2 regions of the Sphingobium sp. UBA5915 genome follow, and region 2 is predicted to be linked to the other one. Evidence: riboswitches for the same ligand, from Rfam matches in the RefSeq annotation. Region 2 holds a riboswitch; the other holds the start of a gene.
The links. Region 2 has a riboswitch for cobalamin ahead of cobO (cob(I)yrinic acid a,c-diamide adenosyltransferase). Riboswitches for the same ligand answer to the same signal wherever they lie in the genome.
Positions count from the first base shown of each region.

Region 1: linked by a shared signal. The riboswitch ahead of B2V90_RS02590 (DUF1852 domain-containing protein) and the one ahead of cobO (cob(I)yrinic acid a,c-diamide adenosyltransferase) in region 2 are both predicted to bind cobalamin.

Region 1 covers NZ_DJDV01000017.1:6,272-12,423, forward strand. The annotation lists gene B2V90_RS02585 (methionine synthase) at 1-628, opposite strand, end outside; gene B2V90_RS02590 (DUF1852 domain-containing protein) at 658-1,644, opposite strand; cobalamin riboswitch at 1,958-2,179, opposite strand; gene B2V90_RS02595 (short-chain fatty acyl-CoA regulator family protein) at 2,506-3,906, opposite strand; gene B2V90_RS02600 (hypothetical protein) at 4,041-4,574, shown strand; gene B2V90_RS02605 (hypothetical protein) at 4,547-4,729, shown strand; partial or broken gene acnA (aconitate hydratase AcnA) at 4,784-6,152, opposite strand, start outside.
Region 2 covers NZ_DJDV01000058.1:49,262-55,413, forward strand. The annotation lists gene B2V90_RS10425 (class I SAM-dependent methyltransferase) at 1-513, opposite strand, end outside; tRNA gene B2V90_RS10430 (tRNA-Pro) at 717-793, shown strand; gene B2V90_RS10435 (TonB-dependent siderophore receptor) at 1,280-3,313, shown strand; gene B2V90_RS10440 (DUF4198 domain-containing protein) at 3,335-3,967, shown strand; cobalamin riboswitch at 4,052-4,275, shown strand; gene cobO (cob(I)yrinic acid a,c-diamide adenosyltransferase) at 4,508-5,116, shown strand; gene B2V90_RS10450 (ABC transporter substrate-binding protein) at 5,113-5,979, opposite strand; gene B2V90_RS10455 (FecCD family ABC transporter permease) at 6,021-6,152, shown strand, end outside.

The DNA.
Region 1 (6,152 bases), on a different contig from region 2:
CCGCCGTTTCGCACTTTAGCCCCTCGGCCGCCTTCTCCAGAGTAGCGATTCCCCAGTCGTTTGCCTCGTCAAAGAAGACATTGAACGCCGGCTCGTCAAACTGGATGATGTCGACGCCCGCAGCCTCCAACTCCCTCGCTTCCTGATTGAGGATCTTGGCGAACTCCCATGCCAGCTTTTCGCGGCTTTTATAGTGGGCGTCGTAGAGCGTATCGATCATCGTCATGGGGCCAGGCAGCGTCCATTTGATCGGCTGATCAGTTTGTGCTCGCAGAAACTTCGCGTCCTCGACGAAAACCGGATTGGGACGGGAGACAGCGCCAACGACCGTCGGCACGCTTGCATCATAGCGATTGCGGATTCTGACGGTTTCGCGCTTTTCAAAATCAACGCCGCTGAGATGTTCGACAAACGTCGTGACGAAATGCTGGCGCGTCTGCTCGCCATCGCCGACGATGGTGATGCCCGCCTGGCGCTGATCTTCCACGGCCAGGCGCAAGGCATCCTGCTTGCCCCCAACCAGTTCCTCGCCCTCCAGCTTCCAGGGCGACCAAAGTATCTCAGGCTGGGCAAGCCAGGACGGCTTTGGCAAGCTGCCAGCGGTGGACGTGGGCAACAATATTTTCATGGATTGTATGACCTTATATTCTCGAATGATCAAAGGGCGAAAGCCGCGGACCATTGCTCAAGCACGGCCCAATGGGGCTTGATGAAGCACTCCTCGGCGAACTTCCCCTGTTCGACAGCCAGCCTGCTCCGTTCCTCCCGGTCATAGACAATGCGGGTGAGCGAATAGTCCTGATACTTCAGGCTTGGCTGATAATGCTCTGCCGCCGCGGAATTGGCGTTGTAAATCTCGGGTCGATAGATTTTCTGGAAGGTCTCCATCACGCTGATCGTGCTGACCAGCTCAAGACTGGTGTAGTCGCCGAGCAGTTCGCCGATATGATAGAAAGCATAGGGTGCCACACTGTTCGGCGGCATGAAATAGCGGACCTTCATGCCCATCTTGGCAAAATACTCGTCGGTCGCGGAGAATTTGTCGTTGCGATACTCAATCCCTAAAATGGGATGTTCGTTCGTGGTCCGGTGATAGACCTCCTTGCTCGACACGCTCAGGCAGATGACTGGCGGCTTGCTGAAATTGTCGCGATAGGCGCGCGAATTCAGGAAATGCTTGAACAGCTTTCCATGCAGGTCACCAAAATCGTTCGGAGCGCCCGCATCGGGGTGGCTCTGCATATACGCCGGCAGAACGACGCTAAAATCATAGTCTCGCACATAAGAGGAGAAATTGTTGCCCACCATGCCGGCGATGCGTTCGCCCGTTTTGCTATCGATAATCGTCGTCTGAAGGATTTCGATCAGAGGGAAGACAGTGTCGCTGTCGTCTGAATCGATGCGCATTTCGGCGGTAATGATCTCAAGCTCGACCGCATATCGGTCGCCTTTGGGGTTGTCCCAATGCGCCAGGGAGTTGAATCGATTGTCGATCATCCGCAACGTATTGCGCAAATTCTCCCGGCGGCTCTCCCCCCTCGCCAAGTTGGCAAAGTTGGTCGTGATGCGCGTATTCTCGGCAGGACGATAATTCTCGTCGAAAGCGATACGGCTGATGCTGAACTCAAAGTCTTGGTGCGCCATGGCGTCATATCCTAATTTCACGCTAGTCACAGGCATGCGAGGTCTCCTTCGGGCCAGCGCGTCGACCGGTCCGTCATGGTTCTGGAATTGTGTGGGATTGGGGCGCGCGCCGCGTCAGCCGAAGATCAGCACGGCACGCAGGCGCATTCGTCGAAAGACGACGGAGCGAAACAGGATTGAAGACATCGACCGATCACCTGCTTTGCCGGGCGGTAGGGTCGTCGGAAGAGCGCGCTGGACGTAGAAGGCCCGGATGGCGATATGCCACGAGCCTGCTTCAAGCGCGATCCGCCGGAGGAACCCCCGTCCGAGGAACGTTATGCCGTCGAAGGCAGGTCTCCTGGCTTACGGGTCATCGCAATGGCTCCGGCCTTCCCGAGCCTCGTGCAAAAGCTCAGTGACACAAAATGGAGCCACCACTCGCCGCTTACAGTTGCGGGGGCAGCGCCGGACTCTGCCCGAAGGGCACCACCGGCTTCCCGTCTTAGCCCCGCCGTCATGCCTGAGGCGGGGAACCTCGACAGGCTCCTTCAACAGCATCGGGAGGCTGCTGTCAAGCAACATATAAAGATTTCTTTATATGCTTCTGCTGAGAGGCGTCCTGAGCGCTCTATTTCCGGTTGGAATGGAGCGCCTTTCAACTCGAAAGGACCAGACCTCAGCCTAGAGGCGGTGGCGATCTCCCGGTCAGGCCTCGGCCATTCGGTCGGCTTCCCGCCAGCGAGCCAGCATTGCGTGATCGGCAAGAACGCGCTCGGTCGCCAAAACCGAGTAGGTGGGGATGGCGTTCGGAGCGTTCAGCCATTTGAGATGGATTAGGGGCCTTGTCATCACCGTCTCAACAATCATGTAGCTTGCGAATCAGGCTGCGGGATAAGGGGCCAAGGTGCTTCGATTCTCGTCTACCGCCACCGCCCGCCCAATTGCAGGGAAGGCGCGTTGCGGGCACGCTGGACGTTCACAGACCTTGCAGCCAGCTCCGATCGGCGTCGCCGCTGTTGGATCATCCAAATCCAGTCCCCGCGAATAGATAAGCCGCGAGGCATGACGAATGTCGCAGCCAAGTCCGACGGCAAATGTCTTGCCCGGCACATCGAAACCCGCGTTGCCACTGCTGACCGTTCGCGCAATCCAAAGGTAGGTGCGGCCGTCAGGCATTTGCGCGATCTGGCGAAGCACCCGGCCGGGCTGCGTGAAGGCCTCGTAGACCTTCCACAGTGGGCAGCTTCCGCCGACACGGGAGAAATGGAAATCGGTTGCCGATTGTCGTTTGGAGATATTGCCGGCACGATCGACCCGCACAAAGAAGAAGGGGATGCCGCGAGCATCGGCGCGTTGGAGCGTCGAAAGCCGATGGCAGATCGTTTCGAAGCCGACCCCGAACCGGCGCCCGAGCTTTTCGATATCATAGGCCTCGGCCTCGGCGGCGGCGAGGAAATCACCATAGGGGAGGATGAGTGCTCCCGCGAAATAGTTGGCCAGACCCACCCTGGCCAGTCTCCGCGCTTCGTCGCCAGACAACAGACTGCTATCGGCCAACTGGTCGATGACGCTGCCCAGTTCCAGAAATGCCAGTTGGGTCGCCATCTGGAAGGCCTGTTGGCCCTGATGCAGGTGGGCGGAGATGTGCAATGTCCGAGTCGCGGGATCATAGCGGCGCTGAGCCGTATCGCTCTCACCCCAGACAATCTGAACATCGTGACGGTCCTTCAGCCACGCAACGAGTCCAGGGTGGACCGAGTGCGGCGCAAGACCGGCCTCTCGATATATCCGCTCAGCTGCCTCATCTAGAGGCTCGACATGATTGTGCCGCGCATAGAAAAAGTCCCGGACTTGCTCGAAGGCCATGCGTGCCGGACCGCCGCTGATCCAGTCGTCTCCCAACTGGGCAGCCATCGCTTCGCTGCGCTCGGCGGCCTCCCGATAACGGCGGTGCAGGGATATGAGCGTCCTTCCCACCGCGGGCATGTTCGTCGCCAGCTCGCGGATTTCCGCGACCGAGATCGCCTCCGCGCTATCGGACAGCGCGTCACGCAGTTCCGTGATGAGTCGCGCTTCCTCATCCTCTGAAAAGAGCTGGACGTCGACGCCAAAGACCGAGTTGATCTTGAGCAGCACTGGGACTGTCAACGGCCGCTGGTTTTGTTCGAGCTGATTGAGATAGCTCGACGAGATGCCGAGCGCATTGGCCAGATCGACCTGCTTGAGCTTCCGTTCCTCGCGCAGCCGCCGCAGCCGCACCCCCATAAAGGCTTTCCGCATGTTCCTGCCCAATCTTCGCAAACTTTGCTAATTTGCAGCATTTCATCCGCAAATCTTCGCACATTCAGCCATTTCTAGCGTAGCAGATGATGCGGATGTTGCGAAGCCATGAAGAATTCTACGGCAAGGCAGCAATGATGAAGGGCAAGATCGCCGGGGGCGCAATCTGCTACACGGGCGACCTGTTCGATCCGGCGCATACGAAATATTCGCTGAACTATTATGCCGGCATAGCGAGCGATCTTAAGAAGGCCGAGTGCCAGGTTCTTGCGATCAAGGATATGGCTAGCTTGTTCCGGCCCCCAGCGGCACGAGCGTTGATCGCTGCATTGCGCGATGTTACCGATCTGCCGATCCACCTCCATACGCACGACACCTTCGGCATCGCAGGCGCGACCCTTATCGCCGCCGCCGAGGCGGGCGTCGATGCGATCGATGTCGCGACGGATGCAATGTCGGGAACAACGTCACAGCCCTGCCTGGGATCGGTGGTCGAAGCCCTGCGCTACACAACCGCGACACCGGTCTCGACGCCGAGGCAATCCGGAGGATCAGCTTCTATTGGGAGGGTGTTCGCGGGCTCTATGCGCCGTTCGAGAGCGATCTGCGCTCAGGCGCTTCGGAGGTTTATCTCCATGAAATGCCTGTCGGTCAGTTCACGAACCTGAAGGAACAGGCCCGCTCGCTGGGCCTCGCCAGCCGCTGGCACGAAGTGGCGTGCGCCTATCGCGAAGCCAGTGATCTGTTCGGCGATATCGTCAAAGCCACGCCCTCCTCGGGCGACAGCATCGAGGCAAAGGATCTGCTGCTCGTCTTGGAATGAGGGTTGCCAGCATCTGCACCAGCAGCAAAAGACTTCGCCGCTTCCGCGATCGCACTATGCCGCGAGGTTTCTCAGCACATAGGGCAGGATGCCACCATTCTGGAAATAGGCGAGTTCCTCGGCGGTGTCGATCCGACATAATGTTTGGAGACGGAAGGATAATCCGTCCGACCATCGGCCTTCGACCATGACGGTCTGGCGCGGTTGCAGGTCCGACAGGCCGGTAATAGTGAACTGCTCGTTTCCTTTCAGCCAGTAAGTATGGCGATTGACGCCCTCGGCGAACTGAAGCGGCAGCACACCCATCCCGACGAGATTGGAACGGTGGATACGCTCGAAGCTCTCCGCGATAACCGCGCGCACACCTAGCAGGGCCGTGCCCTTGGCCGCCCAGTCGCGCGAGGAGCCGGTGCCATATTCCTTGCCAGCGAGGACAATGAGAGGCGTTCCCGCCGCCTTGTGCCGCATGGCTGCTTCGTAGATCGGGAGCGTCTCGCCGTCGAACAGCGTGTTGCCGCCTTCTGCACCGCCCATCATTTCATTGCGGATGCTGGCGAAGGTGCCGCGCATCATGATTTCATGATTGCCCCGGCGGCAGCCATAGCTGTTGAAATCGACAGGCTGCACCTGTCGTTCGATGAGCCATTGCCCGGCCGGCGAAGCCGGTTTGATCGAGCCGGCCGGCGAGATGTGGTCGGTCGTGATGGAATCGCCGAAGATGGCGAGCGTACGGGCCTCGACGATATCAGCGACCGGCGCGGCCTCGCGTTCCAGTCCATCGAAGAAGGGCGGATTGGCGACATAGGTTGATGCAGTCGGCCAGTCATAGGTGTCGCCCTGCTTCACCTCGAGCGCCTTCCAGCGATCGTCGCCCGCATAGACATTGGCATAGCGGCTGGCGAACATCTCGGCGTCAATGGCCGAGGACATAGTGGCCTGCACTTCCGCATTGGTCGGCCAGACATCTTTCAAATAGACGGGCTGCCCATCGGTGCCGGTGCCAAGAGACTCAGTCGCGATATCGCGCGAGACGGTGCCGAGCAGCGAATAGGCGACGACGAGCGGCGGCGAAGCCAGATAATTGGCGCGCACGTCGGGTGAAATCCGTCCCTCGAAATTCCGGTTGCCGGACAGGACCGCCGCTGTCACGAGGCCATTGTCGTTGATCGTCTGGGAGACGGCAGGATCGAGCGAACCCGAATTGCCGATGCAGATCATACAGCCATAACCGGTCAGATTGAACCCGAGCGCATCGAAATCCTCCTGCAGGCCGGATCGCACCAGATAGTCAGTAACGACCTGGCTGCCGGGCGACAGCGTCGTGCGAACCCACGGCTTGGGTGTGAGGCCAAGCGCGCGCGCCTTGCGCGCCACCAGTCCAGCGGCGACAAGGACGGAGGGATTGGACGTATTGGTGCAGCTC
Region 2 (6,152 bases):
GCGCGCCCAGCCGCTACTATATTCGCCCCAACCATTCAGGATGATGCGCTTGGGCAATCCTTTCACCCCAATCCGCACCTTGCTGTGCGACTTATAGGCCGGATCGAGGTCGGCGAAAGCTTCTGCCAGACCCTTGAGGATATGGAAGCGCGGGCGCATCAAATAGTCGCCGAACGTCGCCTTTGCGGTTTCCATCGTCAGCGGCGGCGGACTGGCAAGCGTCTGGTCGAACAGCTTCTTGTCTTTGGCGCTCGCGATCTTGCTGATTTCGAGCCGGTCATAGACTGCGCGCCAGCCCGAATTGAGCAGGTTCGCTTTGATGGCGCTGGCGTGGAGATATGACCTGCTGCCGATTGGCTCGACGTAACGGCCCATGACCGTGCCGGCCATCTGGAGTTCTTCATACGCGCGCTCGAACGTGGCGATGGCCTGGTCAACACTGGCTGCCTTTGCCTCATACTCTTCAATAAGGTCGGCAACTGTGCGCTGCCCTGCTATAGCGGTGCTAGTCATGCGAGTGCCTTTCGCGTGATAGGGCCAGGTGCGATTCCAGTCGCATTCCGGCCCGTTTGGTTGCACAGGAACGTCCCGCGAACAAAGTTCGGGAATATTCCGGGACTCCCTTTGCAGAATCACGCCTTGTTCTGCCGTGGCTTGCCACGAAAGCGCTTTTCGCTTGCTTCTCAATCCAACGGAAAGCTAAGGGGATAGCCAGTCGGGGAGTGGCGCAGTCCGGTAGCGCGCCTGCTTTGGGAGCAGGATGTCGCAGGTTCGAATCCTGTCTCCCCGACCACTCACAGACACGCTGGTACGTTAGCTGTGCAGCCCAATGTCAGTCCCGATTTTGGCGAACAGTCTTTGGTGCCGCGCCTAGTCAGCTTTGCGGCACAGAATCCACCATTCATAACGGGCCACCGCCGGCCGGCCTCGAAGAGATAGTGGACGCGATTCTGCCCTCCCAGCGGGATCGTGAATGCGCATGCTTCCCAACCGGAACGCCAAGGTCGCTGTTTTCCGAATGTGCGCGGCTTCGGCGTCCTCCAGCCTGCCGAGGGGCGGCATCTGCTAGACTCTCGCGATACAGGCGAAGAACGGGTCCGCCGGAATGACCGGCAGGAGGAAGCCTTGGGCTGCGTTGCAACGGCCATATTTTCATGGCTGCCCAACGATCCAGCCGACCCTGCTATTGCAACATAGTCTCAATAGCTATACTTGACCCCTAGAGATTAAAGGGGACGTCATGAATTTCATTCGTTTTTCGGCACTATCCTCCGTGGCGATGGTGGCGGTAGCGACACCTGTCGGAAGCTACGCACAGACGCCGGACGATAGTAGCGTGGACGGCGACACGATCATGGTCACCGCCACCCAATATGCTGGCACCAAGACGGACACACCGATCATTGAAACGCCGCAGCCCATCACCGTCATCGACGCGGACCGCTATTTGTCGCAGGGCGCGATCAGTATCAGCGATACCGTAAAATATGCCGCCGGTGTGCTCGCCAATCCCTATGGCCGGGACACGCGGGTCGATGGCTTCACCATTCGAGGCCTGGATGCCTTGCAGTTTCGCGACGGCATGCGGGACATCTTCTCTTATTATGCGTCGATCACGTCGGACCCCTATAATTTCTCCCGCGTCGAAATTTTGCGCGGTCCTGCTTCGGTCCTGTTCGGGCAAGGTTCGATCGGCGGGCTGGTGAACCTTGTGACGAAGACGCCGAATTTCACCACAGGCGGCGAAATAAACCTCGTCTACGGCAGCTATGATCGCAAGGAAGCGCTGGGTGACGTCAACTTCGCGATCGCCGACAACCTGGCTGTCCGGTTTGTCGGGCGGGCGCGCGACTCCAACACGTTCATCGATCATGTCCCCGACGACCGCGTCATGTTCGCGCCGTCGATCCGCTGGCAACCCACGCCTGCCACCGACATCATTCTGACCGGCCTGTATCAGGAGGACGATACCGGATCGACGTCGCAATTCCTGCCGATCGTCGGGACATTCCTGCCCAATCGCGTGGCGGGCGCGCAACTGGATCGCGACACATTTGTCGGGAAGGCGGGCTGGGACCGCTATGCCGGTCGTTCCTTGCAGGGCGCGGCCTTCGTCACCCATGACTTCTCGGATCAAGTGAAACTCAGCCTCAAGGCGCGCTATATCGACAGCGACCTGGAATATAACACCCATTATGCCGACAGCTATTCCAATCCCCAGGACCCCTTCTCCGTTTATGGCACTGACGGGCGGACGATCGGGCTGACCGCCGATGCCAGCGATGCGCGGATGAATGTCTTTTCCACCGACAACAATCTGCTGTTTACGTTCAACACTGGCGCCAATCTTGAACATAAACTGCTGGTCGGCATCGACTATAGCTGGAACAAGGTGGCAAAGCGCAATGCCGGCGGGACCGAGATCGTCGACCTGTACGACATCGATTATGCCGCGTTGAAAACCTATGATCCGACTGGCCCCTTTTTAGCCGACAGCCAGAAGCAGCTGGGTATCTACGTTCAGGACCAGATGCGCTTTTTCGATCGCGTTTCGATCGTGCTGGGCGCCCGTCGGGATCGGGTAACAGGGTCATCCGGGCAGAAGGACAATGCAACCACCTTTCGCGCTGGCATCATCGGCGAAATCGGGGCCGGCTTCTCCCCTTTCTTCAGCTATACCGAAAGCTTCCTGCCGGTCGCGGGCCGTATCGACAATGGCGACGGCACCTTTGGCGATCCCTATCGCCCGCAGACCGGTAGCCAATATGAAGCCGGCATCAAATGGCAGCCTGCGCCGGGGACGCTCGTCACGGCGACGGCGTTCAAGATCAAGGAGCGCAACCGTGTGCTCTACCTCGCTGCTGGCGGCACCGCGCAATCCGGGGAACTCAACACCAAAGGGTTCGAAGTCGAGGCCAGCCACACCCTGCCGGGCGATTTCGAGTTGCTGGCCAATTATGGCTATACGAAGCTCAAGTCGGAAACGAACACCAATCTCGATTATATGCCGCGCCACACCGCATCATTCTGGACGACCAAGACCTTTGGCTTGCCGGACGAAGCCCAGCTCCGGCTGGGCGGCGGCGTCGTCCACAGCGGCAAGAGCGTATCGACCAGCGCGATCTGGTCCATTGTCACGCCATCGCGGACGACTGTCGACGCCCTGGCGGAAATCAACTGGAACAGCTGGCGCTTCGCCGTCAACGCGACAAATCTGCTGAACAACCATTATTACGCGTCCTGCCTGGCGCGCGGCGACTGTTTCATCGGCGCGCCGCGCAATGTGATGGGCACGGTCGGATTCCGTTTCTGACGAATGATGAGGAGAGAGACGATGAAAGCATGCCCGCTCGCGCTGTTGGCGCTGATGACCCTGCCGGTGAGCGCGCAGGCGCATGAAATCTGGGTAGAGCGGGATGGCAATGGCCCTGCCCGCATCTATCTCGGCGAACCAGCCGAGGCCCTGCCCGAAGGCGGCGATCCGGAGTTCGAGAAGCTCAAGGCGCCCAAGCTGATCGGCGCAGCCAATGCGGCTCAGGTCCGCAAGGCCGGCTATGTCGAGGTCGCCGCGCCAGCGGGCGATGTCCGCGTTACCGACGACAGCGTGTTCGAACCCTGGGGCGAGGAGGGCAAGAAGCAAGGCGTGATCTATTATGCGCGTGCCGGCCGATCGGACACAAAGGCGGTGCTGCCGCTGGAAATCGTCCCGACGGCTGCGGGCGCGAATAGCTTTACGCTGATGCGTGAGGGTAAACCGGTTCCCGCCGCCAAGCTGCTGGCAATTTCGCCCGACAAATGGTCGAAGAGCTTCACCACGGACGGTCAAGGCCGGGTATCCCTGCCCATTTCCCTCAAGGGTCGCTATATCCTGAGCGCTACCCAGGAAGAGACGGGCGACTTGAAGCTGCGCGGCGCGCCGGTGTCCACGATCTACCATATGACGACCACCAGCTTCGTCCACGACTGATAGCGAAACAGAGGTGCGGCCTTGCGCCCGATTGCCAAGGTCGCGCCGTCCGCGCTATGGCGCGGGCGCGGACTCGCAAGATGTCCGTCAAAGATCGCGCTGGTGCCCGTCATGGGCTTAATAGGGAATATGGTGCGGCCGCGCCTTGGAGCGGCCAACGCCATGGCTGTCCCTGCAACTGTAAGCAGTGAGCGCGTCGCACGGGTTCCGGCCATTGCCGGAACGGCCACTGGACATATGCGTCCGGGAAGGCGTGCGACGGGCGATGACCTGCGAGCCAGGAGACCTGCCGGCGTGGGTCGCTCTTGCCCTTGGTCCAGGGAATGACCGGGGCGCGGCATGTCCGGCGAGCGACGACCAGGCGGCAGGGGTCGCCACGGCAGGCTGGTCGCCCGGCGTCCTGACGCGGACGCCCGGCCCGCCCGACGGTCGATCGCACCGCGTATCGACAGATCCCTTGCCTTCGTTGCACATGCGTCGAGGACATGGGGATATGAGGTCGATCATCAGCATTTGCTCAGCCATGACAGGCTCAGTTCAGTGAAAGCGCGCACCGACGCAGAGCATCAGGAGAAGATGCGCAAGCTCAAGGTCGCTCAGGACAAGAAGATTGCGTCCAAGACCGTCGAAAAGGGCCTGGTCATTGTCCATACCGGCACTGGCAAGGGCAAGACCTCCGCTGCGCTCGGCATGGTGGTCCGCGCCATCGGCCATGGCATGAAGGTCGGTGTCATCCAGTTCGTGAAGGGGGCGATGCAGACCGGCGAAAAGGCGGTATTCGATCGCTTTCCCGATCTCGTCGAATTCAGGCCGATGGGTGAAGGCTTTACCTGGGACACGCAGGACCGCAGCCGTGACATCGCGGTTGCGCGCGCTGCTTGGGATGAAGTGAAGCGGATGATCGCCGATCCATCCTATCAGATGGTTGTCGCCGACGAACTCAACATCGTGCTGCGATACGACTATCTCCCCCTTGACGAGGTTCTGGCCGCACTGGAGGACAAGCCTGAGATGACGCATGTCATCATCACCGGCCGCAACGCGCCTCAGACCCTGATCGACGCGGCGGACCTCGTCACCGACATGACGCAGGTCAAACACCCTTTCCGCGAACAGAATGTAAAAGCGCAGCGAGGCATTGAATTTTAATGATGCTGCGCGTCGAACCGGGCGATTTGCGCCGACATGCTATGCGCGGCACGGACATAGGCGGCGCTACCGCACACTGTCCAGGCCTGTGGAATGCTGATGCGGGGAATGTCCCGCAGCGCCGGGTGATGCAGCATTTCGCTGCCCTGATCCGTCACCTTATCCGTCGCGCTTTCGACAATCAGGAAATCGGGGCGTGCCGCCACCATCTCTTCCAGGCTGACCTGCGCAAGCGCTGGCTTGCCCAGTTTCGCCGCCAGATTGGTGAGGCCCATCCGTTCCATCAGGTCGTCCACCAGCGTGCCGGTGCCCGTCATGTAACCTCGTCGCTGATAATAGGCGGCAATCCGCCCGCGCCCCGTTTTCTTCAAGCTGGCCAGATCGCGTTGCATGGCCGCGATCATACGCCTTCCGCGTTCCGGATGGCCGAGGGCCGCGGCGGTTTCCCCGATTGCGTCGTAAATATCAGCCAGCCGGTCCGCACTTTTAAGGTTCAGCGTCCGATAATCATGCCCCTTGAGCGCCGCCAGCGCCATGCTGCGGCTGGCGGGCATGCCCACGACCAGATCGGGATCGATCGCCAATATATGCTCGGCCGAACTGCTGAGCAGCGGCAGGCCTTGCGCCCGTGTCGCCTCGGCCGACATTTCCCGGTCGTCGGCGTTGCGGGTCAGGCCGGCAATCTGGTTCCGGTCCGCCAGCGCCAGCACAAGCTGATCGGCGCACAGATTCACCGACACGATCCGCTTGGGCGCATGGCCGGTCGATCGGCCGGCGACGGCGTTCGACGCCCAAATGGCGGAACCAGCGGCGGTCGCGAGCAGGCAGAGGACGGAAACCGGAATAAGAGCCTTGTGCATCATGCCAAGTGCCATAGTCGTCACATCACGGCCGGCCAATGGTAATGATGATCCATAATCTACGGGGCCGCATGCTCCTGCTGGGCGGGCTGACCCTGTTGATGGCCGTTGCGGCATTCGGGTCCCTGTTGCTGGGCGCTGTCCCGCTGCCGCTGCACCGCATCCTCGCGGCACTG